Regions from separate parts of the Lysinibacillus sp. RC79 genome, predicted to be linked through region 1. Evidence: riboswitches for the same ligand, from Rfam matches in the RefSeq annotation. Region 1 holds a riboswitch; each other region holds the start of a gene.

Region 1 (5,516 bases):
CGTTTAGGAATATTCGTCACAAAATCCTATGCGAAGGGTGGTAATATCTCAAGTATGGTCCCTATGGTATCTCATGTGGACCATACAGAGCATGATGTGGACGTCATTGTTACAGAGTTTGGGGTAGCCGATTTACGTGGTTTAGCGCCAAAAGAACGGGTGCCTTTATTAATTAATAATTGTGCACATCCTGATTACCGTCAGCAATTGTGGGCATATTATAATGCTGCGGTAGAGAAAACTGGTCATCATCACACACCTCATTTATTAGAAGAGGCGTTGTCTTGGCATGTTCATCTAGCGAAAGCTAAGACAATGAAAAAATAAGAAGTATGATGACTAGTTATAGTGCTTAGTCATTAGAAAAATAGAATCCACCAATCACAGCCATAAGTATTGCTGTGATTGGTGGATTTCTTATTGAGATTTTAGTAATGAATGAACTAATTGTCGACTCTTTTCTGAAATTGAAAATCCACCTTTTTCAAGTTCCTCAACCATTAAACGAATAAAAGCTTTCGCAGCAAAATTAATGAATTTATCTTTTCTATAAAGAAGTACAATTTCTCGAGTTAATGGTGGATTATAGATTGGTCGCTCGCAAATAGTATTTGTTTTATAGAGGTTGCAAAGTGTTTTCGAAATAATTGTTGCCCCGACATTTTGTTCAACTAGTTTAAAAATAGCTTGAATACTAGCTGTCTCTATTTTATGTTTCACATGAAGCTTTTCTTTGCGAGCTGCACTATCAATTACTTTCCTACATTGATGGATAGTTGGAAATAATATAAGTGGAAGCTCTAAAACATCTTGAAATGCTATTTTTTCAGATGCTAATAGTGGATGCTCGCTATGAGCAACGAATAGTAATTCTTCAGTAAACAATGGAATTATTTGAAGCTGCTCATCCTCATAATCGAAATACTCTTGTTTATAGGAAATAGCAAAATCTATTTTATTGTCTTTAAACTGTTTTAATAAATCATCCGAGCTATTTATGCAGATTTGTAAATCTGGATATTCAAGATGATAGTCTAACAAATAGTCCGACACTAAATTTGTTAATTCACCAGGTAAAGTACCGATTACTAATTTCCCTGCTTTTAATTCTTTAAGTTCAATTATCTGGTTGCTTGTATTATCTATTGCTCGAAAAATATGAGTACATTGTTCATGCAATATCTTACCAGCGTCTGTAATAGCTATTTTTTTCCCAAGACGATCGAATAGTGGAATGCCAAGTTCATTTTCCAATACTTTAATTTGATGGCTAAGCGTTGGTTGAGTAATATTCAATTTTTCGGCAGCCTTTGTAAAATGAAGTTCATTGCACAGTACTAAAAAATATTCAAGCTGTCGTATTTCCATATACGTACCTTCTTTAATAAAATTATTTCTTATATTATATCATTATTTATATAGAAAACCGTTTAATTCATCGGAGAATCGATACCAAATTTAGTAATATGAGAGGAGTCAAATACAATATCGAACTCCACCATGCGACTGCCATTTTTTCATAAAACCCTTCATGATTAACACTATTTAGAACGCTATCAATCTAATTATCTTCAACAAAATAATTTATCAGCATGACCACCCGAAAACGACTTAAGAGAAATCATTATTACATAAATTTTCACTATTCATTTGCAAAAGAACTACCTAAATCCCACAATTCATCCTCTAGAGTTTCTAATAGAGTTTTTGTTCTCTTTTCCATATTATCTGGGAGCTCGTTTTTACTGAAATATGTAAGTTTCAAACTCTCACCATCCTTTATCTCCAACACACCACTTACATTTTTAGCACTATAAAGATGAATGACTGTATAGACTTCATCCCCATTTGGATATTGGAAATAATAATCTGGTCCTGAAAAAACACCAATCAAGTCAAATTCATTGGCTACGAGTCCTGTTTCTTCATGGAGCTCACGGTAAGCAACTTCTTCTAAAGTTTCATTTAGTTCCATTGAGCCCCCGGGTAATCCCCAATCCAACGTATCCGAACGATGTTGAAAGAGAATTTTCTTATCATCGTTTATCACAAGAATTGTCGCCCCGATGCTTATAATCGGCCTACTACCGATAAATTTCCTTAATTCTGAAATATAACCCATACTCGTCCCCCTAATACTTGTTATTAAAAAATATTCGCTTTTTCAAAATATGAATCCTCTATTTTACTTACAAGTTTTATAAATAACTTCATTGGTATTGATCAACAATCTTTTTTGTGCAAAATAGTGCTAAAAAATATAGAATAGTTCTTCAAAAATGAAAAATAGCTTTTTATGATCAGGCTTTTTCGAATTTTGACTATATTGATTGTTTCGAAAACTCTGTGTTAAGGTTAAAAGACAAATTGAATATGCTAAATTTTGGTGGTTCAAATGGATTTATTCCATTTGATTAAAAGGGAAGTTGGTGAGAGTCCAACACTGTCCCGCAACTGTATTTAGGAGTTCAATAACAAAGCCACTGTTTTGTTTGTCAAAATGGGAAGGTGTTATTGTAGCGTTGATCATAAGTCAGGAGACCTGCCACTAAATAAGCATCAATTGACCTACCAGGATAGGGAGGTGTTAGCTACTGCATGATCTTTGTGAATTCATGTAAATTCACTGTTTATTTGCTCTGTCATGCTTTTGTAGATTAACAACTTCTCAAAGGGGTAGAAGTTGTTTTTTTATTGTTCTTTCGTGTTTGAATGGTAACGCTTACAAGAATAATTAAACAAAGGGGTTGTAATGAATGGAGTTAAATTATTCACCAGGTCTTGATGGCATCATTGCCGCTGAAACAAAGCTATCTTTTTTAGACACTGTAGGAAGTCAAATTGTCATTCGAGGCTATGATTTGATTGAATTATCACAGAGATATTCATATTTAGACATTGTCTACTTATTGTTGCATGGAGAAATACCAGCTACCGAGCAACGAGCTGATTTACAAGACAAGTTGAAATCTAATTATCAGGTGCCACAAGAGATTTTTCAAATTTTCAAGTTATTACCTAATGGGACACATGCTATGGATGGGCTTAGAACAGGAATTTCTGTTTTAGCAGGCTATGATCAGCACATCAATGATCGTTCTACTGAAAAGAATTTGACGCGAGCATATAGACTTTTAGGTGGTATGCCCAACATCGTAGCGAATAGCTATCGTGTATTAAATGGTCAAGATGTCGTGGAGCCTGATAGCCAGCTTTCCTATAGTGCAAATTTTTATTACATGATTACTGGCAGAAAACCAACTGCGTTAGAAGAAGAAATCTTTGATCAGTCACTCGTTTTATATAGTGAACATGAGATGCCAAATTCGACGTTTACAGCTCGTGTAATTGCCTCTACACAATCTGATTTGTATGGTGCTTTAACTGGGGCTGTCGCATCATTGAAAGGTAATTTACATGGTGGTGCAAACGAGGCTGTGATGTATATGCTTCTTGAAACCAAAACAGTTGAAGGCTTTGAAACATTGCTGGAAAACAAACTACAAAATAAAGAAAAGATTATGGGCTTTGGTCACCGTGTATATATGAAAAAGATGGACCCAAGAGCGCAAATTATGAAAGAGGCTTTGTACAAATTATGTTTGGAGCAAGGGGATGACCGCTTATATCACATGTGTGAAGCTGGTGAAAAAGTGATGGTACAGAAAAAAGGGTTGTACCCAAATTTAGATTATTATGCAGCACCTGTGTACTACATGCTTGGTTTGCCGATTGAAATATATACGCCAATCTTCTTTGGCTCACGAACTATCGGCTTATGCGCTCATGTGATAGAGCAGCATGACAATAATAGATTATTTAGACCTCGTGTCAATTATATTGGCGAGCATCATAACCTTGAAGAATTATCGGTATAATCAAGTTTTAACAACTCGCCATAGAGCTGATGGGCATTCTGACCAATGTCCATCAGTATACCAGTATATCAAATTCATGCCTTGAGAGGAAGATATAGATGATTAAAACAAATGACATATCTAAGACAGATCAATTACTAACTGATATTGCCGATTACGTATTAAATACAACGATTACAAGTGAAGAGGCATACGAAACAGCACGTTATGTTTTAATGGATACTTTGGGTTGTGGCATTTTAGCCTTACAGTATCCTGAATGTACGAAACTTCTTGGTCCAGTAGTACCAGGTACAGTCGTCCCTAATGGTTCACGTGTTCCGGGAACTTCCTATGTTCTTGATCCAGTTAGAGGCGCCTTCAATATCGGTTGTATGATTCGTTGGTTGGATTATAACGATACTTGGCTTGCGGCTGAATGGGGACATCCTTCAGATAATTTAGGTGGCATATTAGCCGTTGCGGATTATTTGAGTCGTGTACGTATTGCAGAGGGGAAAGAGCCTCTTAAAATGAAAGACGTTTTAGAAATGATGATACAAGCCCATGAAATACAAGGCATTCTAGCACTAGAAAATAGCTTAAATCGTGTAGGTTTAGATCATGTTCTGTTTGTCAAAATTGCGACAACAGCTGTTGTGACAAAGGCATTAGGTGGCTCTCATCAAGAAATTATCAATGCATTGTCAAATGCTTGGATTGATAGTTCTAGCCTACGAACATATCGACATGCACCTAATACAGGTTCTAGAAAATCATGGGCTGCTGGAGATGCAACAAGCAGGGCAGTGCAATTAGCTATGATGGCCATGAAAGGCGAAATGGGATATGCAACAGCCTTATCAGCACCTGGCTGGGGGTTCCAAGACGTTCTCTTTAATAAACAAGAATTTAAACTTGCTAGACCACTTGCATCTTATGTCATGGAAAATGTTCTATTCAAAGTTTCTTATCCAGCCGAATTTCATGCACAAACCACTGCTGAATGCGCTGTGCATTTACATCATGAAGTAAAAAATCGATTAAATGGTATTGAAAAAATTGAAATTACTACACATGAATCTGCCATTCGTATTATCGATAAAGAGGGACCTCTCAATAACCCAGCTGATCGTGATCACTGCATTCAATACATTACAGCTATTGGTCTCATCTACGGTGACATTACAGCTGACCACTATGAAGATGATGTGGCCGCAGATCCACGTATCGATGACTTGAGAAATAAAATGGAGGTCGTTGAAAAAACACAATATACAATCGATTACTTAGACCCTGAAAAGCGCTCGATTGCCAATGCTGTTCAAGTTTATTTCAAAGATGGCACATCATCAGAGCTAGTTGAGTGTGAATATCCTTTGGGACACCGATTCCGTCGTGAGGAAGCATTCCCTCAAATCATTGATAAATTCCATCAAAATATGAGTACACATTATTCTCAAAAACAATTAAGTAACATTAATCAGATTTGTGCTGATAAAGAGCTTCTTGAAAATAGTTATGTTCATGAATTTGTAGATTTATTTATTTAGGAGGTTTTTATAAATGGCGTGGATTGTCAATGAAGCTATAACACAAAAACAATTGGCTGAACAATTTCGAGCTCTCATAACTCGTTCAACCATTTTACAAATACCA
Region 2 (5,516 bases), on a different contig from region 1:
GTTTCTGATATCGTAAAAGCTGCAGGTATTGCGCAAGGGACATTTTATCTTTATTTCCCATCTAGGCTTTCAGTTATGCCAGCCATTGCGAAAGTTATGGTTGAGAAAATTATTGCTGCTATTAACGATGGTATTTCAAAACAGGAGCCTTTTGCAAAGCAACTTGAAAAAGTAGTAGATATAATTTTTTCTCTAACAGAGGAATATCGAGATGTATTTGCACTTATCTATGCCGGTATTACACAAACTGAGCATATGAAAGAATGGGAAAATATATATGCTCCCTATTACGAATGGATGAATAATTTCTTATATGAAGCTCAACAACAAAGAACGATACGTGCTTCTCTAAATACTACACGTTCTTCTAAACTTATAATCGGTCTAGTAGAATCTGCCGCTGAACAAATTTATTTGTATGACGACAGTGAAGAAGAATCAATTAGACTTCAAAAGCTTGAGCTAATCGACTTTTTACATCATGCACTCGGTTTACGTCACGCCTAAGTGACGTTCTCTTTTACATCGAAAATGACTGAATGTCAGTCATAACAGAAAGGAAATTAACTATGCAAAAAGATTGGATTTATGTTGGATTAACTAGTTTGTTTGAATTGTTTTGGATATTTGGCTTTAATGTTGCCGATTCTTGGTGGCACTGGATTATTATTGTGTCCTTAATTGCGTTGGATTTTCATTTCTTATCGAAGGCTTGTGAAAATCTACCTACTGGCACCGTTTATGCCACTTTTGCTGGGGTCGGAACAATTGGTACTACATTAATGGACATTTTTATTTTTGACGGTGAGTTTAATGCTATTAAAGGCATTTTCATGTTTATTTTAGTACTGGGTGTTATTGGTCTTAATTTAGCTGATAACCCTTCAAGAGATCATGATGAAAAGAAAGGAGCTAATGCATAATGGGTTGGTTACTTGTTTTACTAGCTGCAATTTCAGAAATTATCGGTGTTGTAGGTTTACGCTTTTATAGTCAGGAAAAAAACATACGTAATTTATTAATATATATAGGCGGCTTCGGAATGTCCTTTGTGCTTTTATATGCATCCTTTAACTATTTACAGCTAAGCATTGCCTATGTAGTTTGGGTTGGTATTGGTACAGTTGGTGCTGTTCTTGTGAATATTATATTCTTCGGTGAATCTAAAAACCTGACTCGAATTATTAGTATCATCGCCATTATTATTGGTGTGGCAGGCTTAAAAGCAGTATCTTAATTTGATTTGATTTCATTTCTTTATATTGTGGATATACCTTTTGAAATTAACTTTTTCGTTGAAACTTTATTTTATAACTATAGGTGTCTATTAAATAAAGTACAGCTCTTCGGCAAAACGAGGGGTTGATTTCAGTTCCGACTGGGCGCTTTGTCGCTGCCGCTTCGCTTTCGCGCAGATAAAACATTTGTTGCTGACGCTTCGCTTTCGCACAGAAAACATCCGCTACGCTGCAGGGTCTCGGGCCAACACGATGTTGGTCACGAAGGCATTATCACAGGATGTGATGGTTTTAGCCTTCGTTCCTCTATTGCTGATCCCCAAGGAGTCGCCCAGTCTCCACTCCAATCAACCACTTCGCTTAGCGTGTATCTTCTGGCATATCACTATAATTTATAGTGATAAACAATCCTCTAGATGCATTTATTTAAAAAATTTATTTCAATATGTATCAATCATGTAGTTTCTAAAGCTTGCTTCGCGAATTGCTCTGGGATATACATTAAATATGGTTTACCTGTAAGTGGATGTGTTTGAATATCGGCATAAACACCAAATACATCTTGTAATAATGCCGGTGTAAGTACTTCTTCTGGTGTTCCAAAACAAACAATTCGACCTTGTTGTAAAACATAAATTTGATCGCAATACATAGCTGCAATGTTTAAATCATGTATTGCAGCAACAACTGTTAAATGTAAGGTTTGGATTAAATCCATGAGCTGTAATTGATGCTGAATATCTAGATGATTTGTTGGCTCATCTAAAATCAGCACCTGCGCTTGCTGAGCGAGGGCACGAGCAACCATCACACGCTTTTTTTCTCCACCCGAAAGAGAGCTAAAACTACGTTTCTCTAAATGAGCGATACCTGTTTGGTTCAGTGCATCTTTTACAATTTGAAAATCTCGTTCTTGATCAAGCTCCAATAGTTTTTTATGGGGTGTTCTCCCCATACTCACTAAATCATGTACTGTAAAATCGAATAAGACTGGTGTTTCTTGACTCACAACTGCTAAATTTCGAGCAATGCTTTTACTCGGTTGCTTTAAAATATCCTGTTCATTTAATAATACTGTTCCACTTTCTGGTTTTAATAAACGATACATATTCTTTAATAGCGTTGACTTCCCACTACCATTAGGACCGATTAGACCAACAAATTGCTTGTCCTTTATTCGAATACTTACTTCATGTAATATACGTTCATCAGAAATGGAGAATGATACTTGTTTCGCTTCTAATGTCATATGTTTTAATCTCCTTCACCGAATGAATAATTGTTACTACGTAGCAGCCAAATGAAAAATGGACCTCCGCAAAAAGCTGTGATAATTCCAATTGGCATTTCCTCAGGGGCAATTAAAATTCGAGCAAGTGCATCTGCCCAAACTAAGAAAATCCCTCCTAATAATGCGCTAATCGGTATGACATATTTATGGTTTGAACCTACAATTAGCCGTACAATATGTGGAATGATTAAGCCGACAAATCCGATTGAGCCACTTACAGCAACAATCACACCAGTTAATAATGAAACTAATAAAATAAGCTGTATACGGAATTGTTGTAAGTTAACCCCTAATGTGACTGCTGCTTCTTCCCCAAGGAGTAATAAATTTAAGCTTCGATAGTGGAGCCATAACAAGGCAAATACTACAATAAAAATAATTGTAGGAATTAAAAGATTACCCCACTTAGCACCAGCTAGGCTTCCTAGCATCCAAAACATGACCGCCTTCATTCCGCCTTCTTGCTTCGACGTCATTAATATAAAGTTTGAAATAGCAGATAAAATAAAAGATACCGCCATCCCTGAAAGTAAAAGCCGAAAGACGGAAATCCTACCTCCAACACGTGATAAGAAGAAAACTAACCCCATTGCCGTGAGAGAACCTAAAAATGCAGATACAGAAAGAGCATAAACGCCTAGAAATGAAAAAGCACCTAAAATGATGACGGCTGTAGCACCAACCGTCGCTCCAGAGGAAATCCCTAAAATATATGGCTCTGCAATTGAATTACGAACAAGTGCTTGAATGGCTGCTCCAGCAATTGCCAAGCCTGCTCCTACAATAGCAGCGAGTAATACACGCGGAGCTCGGATTTGCCAAATGATAATTTCCTGTGCGCGACTCCAATCTTCTTCGATTGAATTTTGTATAATTGGGATTTTAGAAAGGATGACCTTCCATACATAAAGTGGCGTAACGGAAACCGATCCAACCATAATCGCAATTGTCATTGAAATGATAAGTACTAGAAATAGAGTCATTGATAGTAGTATAAATTTTTTATTCATCTGTTTATTAACTCCTATTCATTAAAATAAATGAAGAAACAAAAAGGGTATTCTATGCAAATGCGCATAGAAATACCCTTGATTAAACAACATCAGAAAGATTTCCTTCTACTATTGTCCGTAATTGCTTTCATCCTCGTGGGCATTACAGGAATTACTAATTGGCAGGTCTCCTGGCTTCGAATCAACGTTACTATGATTGCCTTCCCATTCTAGAACAGTGGCTAAATCATCATAGAACTCCTCTTTACAGTTGCGGGACAGCGTCGGATTTGCACCAACTTCCCTTTTAAGTGACACATTGTACAAGATGTCACACCATTAGCATCGAATATTTAAAATTATGACGATTCTATCATATATTTTAATAGTTAGTCTATAACTAACCATTATTTATCAAGTTAAGTAGGAAAAATACTTTTACGTTAACCAATAATAATTATTAAGTTGACACAAAATCATTATTTTTTTACACTAATATTATCAACATTACTTTTTAGGGGTGAACTAATGACAACAGTTGCGGAACACACGCATCACAAATTAAGAACAGTCGATCTTGCATACATTGGACTATTTTCAACATTGATGATGATAGGAGCTAATATTACGTCCATTGTACCTTTCATGATGGTTGGTGGAGTACCTATCACATTACAAACATTTTTTGCTATTTTAGCAGGGCTTATTCTTGGTAGTAGAAAAGGGGCACTCGCTTGTACTGTTTATATGTGTATCGGTTTAGCAGGTGCACCTGTATTTTCACGATTCAATGGAGGCTTTGGACAAATTATAAGTCCTACATTTGGTTTTATTGTCTCTTTTATAATAGCTGCATTTGTCGCAGGGCTTATTGTAGAACGCAGTGGAACGAAGAAAAGCTATGTAGTTGCAGCATTAGTTGCAACAGCTATTAATTATTTACTAGGCACAAATTGGATGTACTTTGCCTACAAGCTATGGGCTAGTGCTCCTGATGCTTTCACTTATAAGGTAGCATGGCTTTGGATGATGCCTCCTTTACCAAAGGATATTATTTTAGCTATATTTGCGGGTATTTTTGCACATCGCCTTCAAAAGGTGTTAAAAATAATTCCGATTAAATAAAGGGTCATCATCATAACATGTAGTTGATTTCCGTTCCGACTGGGCGCTCTCCTGTTCTTTCTGTCGCTATGGCTCTTCTATCCGTCGCTTCAGTTGACTAACTAGTTTTTCTGCAGGAGTGTCGGGGTATTAACCTCTATCTTAAACCCAATAAATAAAAAAATGTCCCATAAGTATATTGCATACTTATGGGACATTTTTTATTTATCAATTATACCTCGGCATAATTCCGTGACATCCGCCAGAGGCTTTGGGCCAACAGATGTTTATTGTGCGAAAGCGTAGTGCTAACGTAGCGACAGCAAGGTGTTTTGTCTGTGCGAAAGCGAAGCGACAGCAAAAGGGTTTCATCTGTGCGAAAGCGAAGCGACAGCAAAAGGGTTTCATCTATGCGAAAGCGAAGCGACAGCAAAAGGGTTTCATCTGCGCGAAAGCGTAGCGGCAGCGGCAACAACATGATGTTGGTCACTCAGTCGTTGCCACAGGACGTGGCGTTCTTAGACTGAGTTCCTCTATTTCAGCAGGTGTTTGGACACCCACTGAAAAAGTAAATTAAACCCGCATTCATCTCACCACCTACAGAGGTGGGAGATGAATGCTGAAAAAAGTTAAACGTATTTTTTCACCCAGTTTAAGAAGTTATCAATAACTACATCTAGGAATTTGATAGTACCCTCATCTGTTAAATTGCCTTCAGTATCAAATTTAGTGTGTACTGCGCCAATATAAACATCATTACCACTAAGTAATGGTGAATTTACTCCAGGTGAGAATAATATATCTCGTAAATGTAATTGTGCCTTAACAGTACCTAAGTTACCCATTGATGCCCCCATCATGAATGATGGCTTGCCAATCATTACTTTATCA
Region 3 (5,516 bases), on a different contig from region 1:
GAGGTTAAAAAGCTTCAAGACGAATTAACTAAACTACAAAAAGAGATCGATGAAAAAGTAAAAGTATTTAACAATGTACAAGCAGATATTAAAGAAGTTGACGCAAATATTGTAGATACTAAAAAACGTATTGAGCAACGTTCAGCGATTTTAAGTGATCGTATGGCTGCATACCAAGCTCAAGATAATACTGTGGGTATTTATTTAAGTGCTGTTCTTGAATCAAAAAGCTTTGCAGATTTAATGGACCGTGTCGTAGCGGTTAAAACATTAATGGATGCTGACCAAGAATTAGTAGATCAACAAGAAGCAGATAAGGCTAACTTAGAGAAACAAAAAACAACATTAGATGAAAAACAAAAAGAGCTTCAAAAGCAATTCCAAGAGCTTCAACAAAAGGAAAGCGAAATGGAAGTAAAAAAAGCTGAAAATGAAGCGAAATCTCTTGCATTAAAGGCACAAATTGCAACGAAACAAGAAGAAGAACGTTTAGAAGCAGAACGTAAAGCAGCAGAGGAAGAAGCAGCTCGTTTACGTGCACTTCAAGCAGCTACTCCAGTTGTACAAGCAACAAACAACAATAGTAACAGTAACAACAATAGCAACAGCAACGCTAACAATAGTAGCAAAGCTAACAACAGTAGCAAAGCTAACAACGAAAAATCACAACAAATCGTTATTGGTTCAGGATCAGGCACTGCATCTTCAGGTGATGCTATTTCAACTGCAAAGCAATTCCTAGGCCGTAGCTATGTTTGGGGCGGAAGTAACCCATCAACAGGATTTGACTGTTCAGGTCTTGTACAATGGTCTTACAAACAATCAGGCGTATCTTTACCACGTACAGCATCACAACAATATTTAGCAACACAACGTATTTCAGCAAGTGAAGCACGTGTAGGTGACCTAGTATTCTTCAGCTATGGTTCAGGCATAGCGCATGTAGGTATTTACTTAGGGAACAACACGATGATCGATGCTCAAAATAAAGGTGTTGTCATTGAATCACTTGATTGGTGGAATCAATATTTAGTAGGCTTCGGTCGTATTCAATAAGCCTTACTATCTATATAGACGATTTAAATAGCGAAAAGGTCATCTTTGTAAAAAAATCACAAAGATGGCCTTTTTTATTATTTGACGGTATTTAAGGTCCTGCGAGTAAACCCATCACGCAACCGGTATGGTGATCCATTAATTTAGGGTCGACTACTCGACGAATAATGAGTAAAATAACATCTAGGATGAATAAATTTACATAAGTAGATATATTTACTACTATAGCCCTAGTTACTGAAATGATAATAGGGCCGAGAGAAGGAATATCACTAGTTATCCATATAATGATTGCCATCGTTATTGTGTATTTTGGTTGGGTTTTAAAAGAAGGCAAATAAGTGTGACATCTCCAATAATAAAGCTAACGTGTAAAATGTATCTTTATATAACTGAAAGAAATGTTCCCCCCTTGCATGTTGAGCCTCATTTCTGATAATTTTGAAATATACAATACGGGAGCTTGCTTTGAAATTAAAATCATTTGCGACTTTAATTTCGTAGTAGTAAAGTAACGAATAATAGAAATCAAGACAACACTTACAAGTACACCATTTTTTACGTTCTGAAACAATAAAGGTAGGGATGAATCATGGAAAAAGAGATTTTGCAACTTTTTAGTAATTTAACAGAGCGTGACCGTGATATACAATACAAATCATACGAAGGATTAATGAAAATTATGCAGGAACCAGTTGATTGGACATATTCAGTTTGGGAACAACTTGTTCAGGCTCTTACATACAAAAACGAACATGTGCGTGCAAGTGCTGCACAATTTTTATGCGCATTGGCAGCAAAAAGTGATCCTGAAGAAAGAGTATTAGAGGACTTCTTAAAGATTTGGGCCGTAACGTATGATGAAAAAACAGTGACTGCGAGGCATACTTTACAGGCAATTTGGAGAATAGGTTTAGCAGGGCAGGTACAAAGAGATTTAGTCGTTTCATATTTGGCGAAAAGATTTCAAATATGCTTAGACGAAAAGAACCCGACATTAATACGCTATGATATTATTGTATCCTTTAAAAAGTTATTCGATGCAACGAATGACCCAAAACTACTAGAGATTGCACAGCGTTTAATTGAGGAAGAGAGAGATGTTAAATTCAAAAAGAAATATAAGAATGCCATCCGTTAAAAGTTATGAAATGTCTATTTTTTGCGCAATACCTTCGTTAAGAAATAGTTTTATAAAGTATGAAAAAATAAAACGACAGCACGATCAGGATGAATACCCATGGGGGCAGTGAAAATATCCGCGTGCAAAAGGTAATACATGCATGATTTTTATCCATCGTATTTGTTTATTCAAATTCCACGGCTATTTTTTCCTATCAATCTATGTTAAACTGCTTTACAAGTGAATAATTCTTGCAGAATAAGGGTGCTGAACTATAGCATAATCGGGAATTCGGTGAAAAACCGAAGCTGTTTCCGCAACTGTAAGTACAGGAATCATAAAGATATACCACTGTCGAATTATTTGATGGGAAGGTTTTTTATGACTCACAACGTGATTGAATGAACTGTACAAGCCAGGAGACCGACCTTTGTTTGAACGTATAGATAACTCTTCGGAAGCTAGGAGAATATGCGGCAAATACATAGGCTATGTCGTATCAATGCGACAATTTTTATGTTATTTTCGTTGTTTCCTTAGGAATGGAAACAACGTTTTTTTATGTACACTTATAATTCACCTGATGAAATCCTAAGGAGGGTGTTAAAGAATTTTCACGAAGGAAAGCGGGGACTTAGATTTGAAAAAAGATGCACGTTATTCTTGTTATCCATTTATGCGTGAAAAGGCATCAACGGTAGATTTTGAAATTCGAACGGATAGCCTTACAACACATATTGGCGTCGCTTTGGCGTCGGTAAAAAAGGAAACGGTAGAGGTAGTAGCAGATGATTTACTAGCCATTTTACCAATGGCTTACCATGTAAATGGCTCAGTCCGAGGTAAATTAGCGGTAACCGAAGATGATTTGACTTGGCTCAGTGATCGCTATGATTTCTATGTTAGTCATGTTAAGGAGGAAATACAAAACTTTGTATTACCTCAAGGGACAGAGGCTGCTACTGCATTACATTTATGCCGTAGTGAGGCGAAAAAATCATATCGCGTTTTGCACATAGTATCTGAAGAACGGGAAATACCTGCTATTCTCTTTGATTATTTAGGATTACTAGCCAATGTATTTTTTGTAATGGCTGTCTTTATGAATCAGCGGGTTGGTATTGCTGAAATACCGTTTATTAGTAAGTCATACCCGATGAAAACGAAAAAGGAGAATCAATGAAATGAAGAAAATGTTTAAGCTACAATGGCTTTCTGTGTTAATGCTAGCACTCGTATTAGTTGGCTGTGGCACGAAAGAGGATACTAATAAAGAGACTATTTCTAAGGAAGATCAACAAGTTGAGAAAACTAGCTATAAAGTTAAGGATGACCGCGGCGTAGAAGTAGAGTTTAATGCCGTACCTAAAACTGTTGTTTCATTGCAACCAAGTAATACAGAAGTTCTATTTGCTCTAGGTGTGGGTGATAAAATCGTTGGTGCAACTGAGTATGATACGTATCCAGAAGAAGCGCAAAAAATTGAGCGTGTTTCTGATTCTGTAAAATTCAATAGTGAGCGTATTTTAGCGTTAAAGCCAGATGTCGTTATTGCCTATACAACTGGAGGCGATGATGAAAATTTAAATGCCTTAAAAGGTCTCGAAGACGTAGGTATTAAAGTGTTTGCCATTCAATCAGCTAAATCATTTGATGATGTTTATGGGGATATCCAACAAATCGCAACGGTTATGGGAATCAAAGATAAAGGCGACAAGTTAAATGAAGATATTAAAGCTAAAATTGCGGCAGTTCAAGCGAAAGTCAAAGATGTGAAAGAGCCAAAAAATATCTATTTCGAAATTAGTCCAAAGCCAGACATATATACACCTGGTTCTGGTACATTCCAACAGGAAATTTTAAATGCTGCAAATGTTAAGAACGTTTTTGCTGACCTCAAAAGCTGGGCAAAGGTATCTGAGGAAGATATTATTGCGAAAAATCCAGATGTCATTTTAACAACAGTAAACTATGTGGAAAACCCAACGGCAGAAATCCTTTCTCGTGATGGATGGAATTCAATCACTGCCATTCAAAATAAAGCGGTTTATTTTATAGATACTGATATTTCAAACCGTCCGGGCCCACGTATTGGCGAAGCTGTTGAGTTAATAGCAAAAGCAGTATACCCTGAGTTATTTAAATAGTCTATTTTGAAAAATAGTATTTTGGAGCTGTCCTTTATCAAGGGCAGCTTTTTTTGATGGGTGATAGTGAAATGCTCTGGTAAAAACCCGCCCCACTTTGATGGAGGACTAATCGGGAAAGTGATCGGGTAAGGTGGATAACTGCTCCGCTTTGAAGGAAAAGTGATCGGGTAAAGAGAAACCCCGCTCCGCTTGGATGAAGAAATGATCAGGTAATACGGCCCCCCGGCTCCGCTTCGATAAAGATAACGTTCAAATAAATCCCCTTATCGCTCTCTAAGTAGTGTATAACATTCCATAGTGCGAAAATTGGTATTATATCGAATTGTTCGATAAAATAGAGATAAGAATGCTTGCTAACAGAGAGAGGTGCAGTGAGTGAAACAGTTTGATATGAAGATTACTTCGTTTGAGGCAGTTTATAATTTCCGTGATATGGGTGGTTATAAGTCGAGAGATGGGCGTGCTATTAAGAATGGTTTGATTTATCGTTCAGCAGCACTTGGTAAAATGACGAAAGCAGATAAGGAGCTATTTGAAACGCTAGGTGTGAAAACAATTTTTGATTATCGAGACAACCATGAGGCTCAAAATAATCCTAATCCGGTATTCCCGTATGCCAAGTATATTCAAATACCAGCAAAGGGAAATCATGCTTTTGAGATGCCTACAAACACTGGTGGAAAAGATTTTTATAAGGTTGTAAGCCCAGAGATGTTCAGAGAATTTTATGCACAAATGCCTTTTAATAATGCCTCGTTCAAGGAGTTAATAGCAACGATTCAACATCCTGAAAATTTAGGGCTTGTTCATCATTGTGCGGTCGGGAAGGATCGAACAGGTATTGGCAGTGCACTTATTTTACTTGCTTTAGATGTACCTGAGGAAACGATCATGGAGGACTATTTAGATACAAATGTACATCTACGTCCCTTAGTAGAGCGAATGGCTCAGACAATTCAGCAAGATTATAGCGAGCGAGAATTACAGCAATTTTATGCCTTAATGTCTGCCCGTGAGGACTATTTACAAGCAGCATTTGATGCAATGGATAACCGATATGGCTCTAAGGCCACTTTTTTAGAGCAAGAGTTTGGCTTAACAACAGAAAAACGTATGCAATTGCAGGACCATTGCTTACTATGATAAGAAACCCTTTCACATAAAATTGTGAGAGGGATTTTTTGCTT
Region 4 (5,516 bases), on a different contig from region 1:
CCTAGCAGTCCAAATGCAAGAACAAGCGTTGGGAAAGCTAATAAAATATCACAGATACGAATAAATAAATAATCAATGATCCCTCTCTTAAAAGCAACCATTGCCCCTATGCATATAGCAAAAAAACTTGCTATTAATTGAATGAATATAGCTGATCCTAAAGAATAGCGAATACCCAACAGTATACGTGAAAGTATACATCGCCCTAAATGATCTGTGCCAAAAGGATATGCCCATGATGGAGCTAAAAACTTTTTAGACACATCCACCAAAAAAGGATCATTCGGCATGATCAATGGAGCAAAAAGCCCCAACAGCCCAATGAATGTGAGTGAAGCTATACTAATCAATTGTTTACCGTTTAAACTTTTGTGCAATTTAATCACTCTACTCTCTCCCCCTCACCATCATTAAATGAGGATCAAGAACTCGATGTAATATATCTGTACATAAATTAGCAAAAACATAAATAATAGCGATTATTAGAACATAACATTGCACAACTGGATAATCCCTATTAATAATTGATTCTATTAAGTAGCGACCTAAACCTGGCCAGCTAAATACCTGCTCTACAATAACAGCCCCACCCAATAAATTTCCAAGTGTCATACCAAGCATCGTCGTTAGCGGAATAGCAGCATTTTTGAAGACATGTCGACTGAGAATAACAGATTTTTTTAACCCCCGTAAATGTGCATACTGAACATAATATTTTTGTAATTCTTCTATGACGCTTGTACGAATTGACTGAACAAACAATCCAATAGTGGGTAATGCCAAAGATACTGCTGGTAAAATTATATGTAAAATAGTCCCTTTACCATTTGTCGGGAAAATGCCTAGCTTCAAACTAAATAAGTATAGAAGAAAAAAACCTAACCAAAAAGTTGGGATGGATACACTAATAATGGATAATAAGCCTATAATCTTATCAAATACTGAATTTTTATAAAGAGCACTTATAATACCTAGAGGAATACTAAAGACAATAATACATACAAATGCAGCTAGGGCTAATTCAAAAGTTGCCGGTAGTTTTTCTACTATTTCTTGTGCAACGGGTAATTTACTCACAAACGATGTACCAAAATCGAAGTGCAACACGCCTCTTAGCCATATAAAATATTGAATCAACAAAGGTTGATCAGTGCCTAATTCTGATCGTAGCGCCTGTATTGCTTCTGCCGTCGGTGCAACTCCTGACAATCTAAGTATTACCTCCGCTGGCTCTACTGGAACAAAACGAATAAATAAAAAGGTCATGATTGAAACCCCTAGTAAAACAAATGGTAATGTAATAACTCGTTTTAGACAAAAAAGCCAAGTTGATTCGTACATTTCTTTCATCACTTCCCAAGTCTTCATAGTGCAAAAAGAGAGGAGTCATGGTAGACCCACTCTCTTTACATGCTCTTACTTTAAATCCATTTGAGCATAAGGGATATCATATTCGGATGCACGAGGGTTAAAATCTTTCATATTTTTATGGTATATAACGTTATTCGTTTCATATGAAATTGGATAGAATAATGCTTGGTCATGGAACATTGTTAAAATATCTTTATACAATTGCACACGTTCCGCTTCATCAGTACCAATTAATAATTGATGTATTTTGTCATCAATTTGTGCTGCATTATCTAGGCCCAATTTCGCTTCATAAACGCCATTTGCATTCGGCGTTGCTGATTCGTTTGCGAAGCTGTGTGGGTCTGTTGGCGGACCGTTTGTACGCCAGAAATTAATATCTACTTGATTATCCATCAATTTTTGGAGCCCTACCATAACATCAGCGCCTTCAAGGTTTAATTGGACGCCTATTTTTGCTAATTCCCCTTGCATTAATTCTGCCATGGGTTTTTGGATAGCATCCGTTGCAATATAGATTAAATCTAATTTAAGAGGTTGCCCATTTTTGGAACGGATTTTATCACCTTTTTGTAATGTCCAACCTGCTTCATCTAATAACTGCTTGGCTTTTTCTGGATTGAATAGGATTGGTTTTAAATCAATGTTGGCATATGGAATAGCATCCCAAAACAGTGTATTAGCAACTTTTTCTGTACCATGGGTAATACTCTCAACCATTTGTTCTTTATTAATAGCGTATTGAATAGCCTGACGTACTTTTAATTCTGCTAATGGTCCAGATTGTGTGTTAAACAGTAATGCACGTGTAGATAAAGGTTCAGATGTAGCAGTTTTGTATTTACCACTATCTTTTAAGAAAGTGTAGTTATCTAAGCTAATGATGCCACGACCATAAATTAAGTCTAATTCTTCATTTTCAAATGCCAGCGACATAGATTCTGAATCAGGAATAATTTTCACTTTTACTTTGTCTACCAATGGCTTTTCACCCCAATAATGTTCGTTGCGGCTAAAAATTGCATATTGATCTTTTTTGTATTCCGTTAATACCCATGGACCTGTTCCAATCGGAGCTTTAATACCTTTATTTGTTGCATCTCCCTCAGGGAATCCGTTATCCCCTAAGAAGCGAAATGGTCGAACAAACGCCAATTCGTTTAATACGGGGTAGTAGGGTGCATCTAACTGTAAACGAATTGTATAATCATCTTCTTTCACAACATCTACAATATGATTCACCATCCCCATCCAGGAGTGTGTATCACGATCTGCTAAAACTGCATTAAAATTACGAATAACATTATCTGCATTAAAGGCTGTCCCATCAGAGTATTTTACATCTTGTCTAAGATGAAATATGTAAGCTTTTTTATCGTCAGAGATTTCCCATCTCTCTGCTAATTTCGGGGATATTGTCCCGTCATCGTTATACTCTACCAATGATTCATACACCATTGCTTGCGCAGTCATTTGGTTTGGTAAATAAGTATGCGGATTTAAAGGCCCTATATCTAGCGGCCAGCCAATTGTTATCATTTTTCCTTCGTTATCTTTTGTTGTACTTCCATTACCTTCATTCGAGCTTGAACACCCTGCTAAAATGGTTAACATCAGTAATAGAATGAAAGGCAATAAATTCTTTTTGAATAACATTAATTTTGCTCCTGTCTATTTATTGGTGCTAGAAAGATTGAATTATTATACTTCTAATTTAAAACTCATAGCATTCGGGGAACGCCGCTAAAAGTGTGAATTGCGCCGCTAACCAAGCAAAGAATGCCGCTAAAACCCGAAATTCCGCCGCTAACCAAACAATTTGTCTTGCTAATTTCGTATAACAAAAACTACGAGGTTTCAAAGTTGTTTTTGTATTAAATACATAAAACTATGCTCTCTCTTTATTCGCACCTCACTTTGATGTAAACTACTAAGTTTAGAAAAAGGCATAAAAAAATCCTTATTCAAATATGAATAAGGATAGAAAAACTCATCATTAAAAGCCTTCCATCCATCTCCCTATCTTTCGTAGCTCTACAATGAATCTTATTACAAGCAGGCATTCTGGCTTATGAATCTTCATTTTGCTTCACCTTCCCAAGTACTTACTTAGTGGTATTTTTTGAAACAAAACTCCTCATTTACAGCTGCGGGACAGCATGGGATTTACACCCATTTTCCTTTTAATTGAGTGAAAAATTATTTTTCACCTAAAACTTGTAATGGTAATTATTAAATTTAGTAATAAACATAACACGCTTCAAAGACACACGTCAATTTTATTTTCTGAATATAATAAAGTTTCGAGATTTTTAAATGCTTTTTTATGTACACTCCATCAAAAAAGCCATCTCACACTAGTGAGACGGCCCCATTTCTATTGTTGATGTTTTTTTACCATAGACTCTGTAAAAGCCTGAGATTGTCCCTTTGGAATACTTAATGTTTGCCACTCAGTGCCCTTTAGTTGCTTAGCGATGTAAACGATTTGACCGACATGTTGTGAGTAGTGAGACATCTGTCTTTCGATAGCATCTATCACGGAATGCTGTTCTCCTCTTATCGTTACAAACCCTTGTAAATCAGCTTCCGTTAATCCTTGTAAAGCATCTAAAAATACTTGCCAGCCCTTTTCCCATACAGTCATAACCTCTTCTTTTGACTGAAGGCTATCGGTAAATTCATCATCACGATTTCTAGTTACTTTCTCACCATCTGTCGTTAGAAAGTCAATCCATCTCGATATCATATTACCACTAACGTGTTTTACGATAACGGCAATGCTATTGGATTCTGCGTTAAAAGCCCATTGTAGTTGTTCATGATCCAATTGTGAGAGTGTTTTATCGCCTTGTTCTTTCAAACTTTTAAATCTTTTTTGAACTACATTTAAATAAGTCTGCCCAATACTCATTCATGAACGCCCCCATCATTCGATTATTTTATTTCAATTTCCCCTGGCGTAATTGGCCACTGAAAACATTTACTCTTCCTAAATTTAGGTTTTACTATATAAAAATAGTCTAATAAAATTGTGAAGAGTTATATCATCTTACTTTTATAGTTTTGCTAATCGTTACCCAATATGAATTCTTTTACAAGCTCAATCATTTTCTTTTGCATATCTTCTTGATCAGCATGTTCTATTTGATATCCAATGTGGAAAACATAACCGTTATAATAAGTGTAAAGCTCATTTGCTAAGGTACTAGTTAGACGAACCTTCTTATTTTTTATATCAAAGTCATAGTAAAAATAAGACAATCTACCATTATCAGGTGTAGCGATTTGATGAAATAATGGATTTTCTCCGATCAAACCCTCATTCTTAATAGTATTGCCTAAAAAATCACTAATATCATGTGTAATATCATAGTTTACTAATGGATTACTATCTACATTTGTGACTGTAAAAATAGCAAATTGTTGATCTTCACCATTTAATGCTTTTTGTAAATAAGTAAATTGCATTTGATTTTGCAAGCGGCCATTAGTCATTTCTGAAGTTACAGCATAAACCTCCTGTATATTGGCCTTAAAAGGTAGTTTCTTAGGATCGATCGGATGAACGTTATTTCCCATTACCGTTGCTACTTCTCGCATTGCTTCAAAACCTTTCACAGGCTCGTAAAATTTGGGGTTTTTACGGTCATTGAGACGATCAGCTATTTGAAAATACTGACTATAGGTTACCACAGTTCCTTTGACCTCGGTGTTAAATAGATCTGTTAATTGTTTAGAAACTCCCTTCCCTTCTAGTTGCGAAGTATCAGTTGTCATTTGTAAATTACCATATTTTGTTAGCTGCAAGGCGACAAACAATAAAATGGAACACGTAATAGTCATTGTGACAACACTGTAGGACCAATGCCTCTTTTGCGGTGGATGTTCTTCATTAATTTTTATTTTTACGTTTCGGATAATTTCCTCTTTATGTACCGATATATCCTTCAACTCTCTTAATGTATGCTTATCCATTTAAAAGTACCTCCCATTCGATATCCTGAAGATCAATTTTTAATAATTCCTTCCCTTTTTTCAAACGTGATTTGACCGTACCTTCAGGGATTTCGAGTAGTTTAGCAATTTCTTTAATCGTCATATTTTCTAAATAAAAATATACAATTGGTTCTCGTTGCTTTAAC

What was found. A riboswitch is a leader RNA that binds a small molecule or an ion and turns the genes downstream of it on or off. The one in region 1 is predicted to bind cobalamin.
Region 2: another riboswitch for cobalamin. It lies ahead of ABH968_RS21200 (FecCD family ABC transporter permease); the one in region 1 lies ahead of mmgD (citrate synthase).
Region 3: another riboswitch for cobalamin. It lies ahead of ABH968_RS09230 (hypothetical protein); the one in region 1 lies ahead of mmgD (citrate synthase).
Region 4: another riboswitch for cobalamin. It lies ahead of nikA (nickel ABC transporter substrate-binding protein); the one in region 1 lies ahead of mmgD (citrate synthase).

Annotation. Positions count from the first base shown of each region.
Region 1 covers NZ_JBGCCD010000009.1:48,612-54,127, forward strand. Annotated here, with positions in the region: gene ABH968_RS10980 (succinyl-CoA:acetate CoA-transferase ScpC) at 1-327, shown strand, start outside; gene ABH968_RS10985 (LysR family transcriptional regulator) at 418-1,368, opposite strand; gene ABH968_RS10990 (NUDIX hydrolase) at 1,643-2,122, opposite strand; cobalamin riboswitch at 2,371-2,564, shown strand; gene mmgD (citrate synthase) at 2,757-3,878, shown strand; gene ABH968_RS11000 (bifunctional 2-methylcitrate dehydratase/aconitate hydratase) at 3,977-5,410, shown strand; gene prpB (methylisocitrate lyase) at 5,424-5,516, shown strand, end outside.
Region 2 covers NZ_JBGCCD010000029.1:16,227-21,742, reverse strand. Annotated here, with positions in the region: gene ABH968_RS21220 (TetR/AcrR family transcriptional regulator) at 1-507, shown strand, start outside; gene ABH968_RS21215 (DMT family transporter) at 570-923, shown strand; gene ABH968_RS21210 (DMT family transporter) at 923-1,237, shown strand; gene ABH968_RS21205 (heme ABC transporter ATP-binding protein) at 1,693-2,487, opposite strand; gene ABH968_RS21200 (FecCD family ABC transporter permease) at 2,493-3,539, opposite strand; cobalamin riboswitch at 3,685-3,877, opposite strand; gene ABH968_RS21195 (biotin transporter BioY) at 4,050-4,646, shown strand; gene ABH968_RS21190 (NADPH-dependent FMN reductase) at 5,255-5,516, opposite strand, start outside.
Region 3 covers NZ_JBGCCD010000007.1:89,410-94,925, forward strand. Annotated here, with positions in the region: gene ABH968_RS09220 (C40 family peptidase) at 1-1,056, shown strand, start outside; gene ABH968_RS09225 (hypothetical protein) at 1,649-2,197, shown strand; cobalamin riboswitch at 2,424-2,625, shown strand; gene ABH968_RS09230 (hypothetical protein) at 2,820-3,362, shown strand; gene ABH968_RS09235 (ABC transporter substrate-binding protein) at 3,364-4,326, shown strand; gene ABH968_RS09240 (tyrosine-protein phosphatase) at 4,705-5,472, shown strand.
Region 4 covers NZ_JBGCCD010000013.1:124,058-129,573, forward strand. Annotated here, with positions in the region: gene ABH968_RS14330 (ABC transporter permease) at 1-386, opposite strand, end outside; gene nikB (nickel ABC transporter permease) at 388-1,368, opposite strand; gene nikA (nickel ABC transporter substrate-binding protein) at 1,417-3,027, opposite strand; cobalamin riboswitch at 3,409-3,607, opposite strand; gene ABH968_RS14345 (DUF1572 family protein) at 3,749-4,285, opposite strand; gene ABH968_RS14350 (hypothetical protein) at 4,441-5,349, opposite strand; gene ABH968_RS14355 (RNA polymerase sigma factor) at 5,342-5,516, opposite strand, start outside.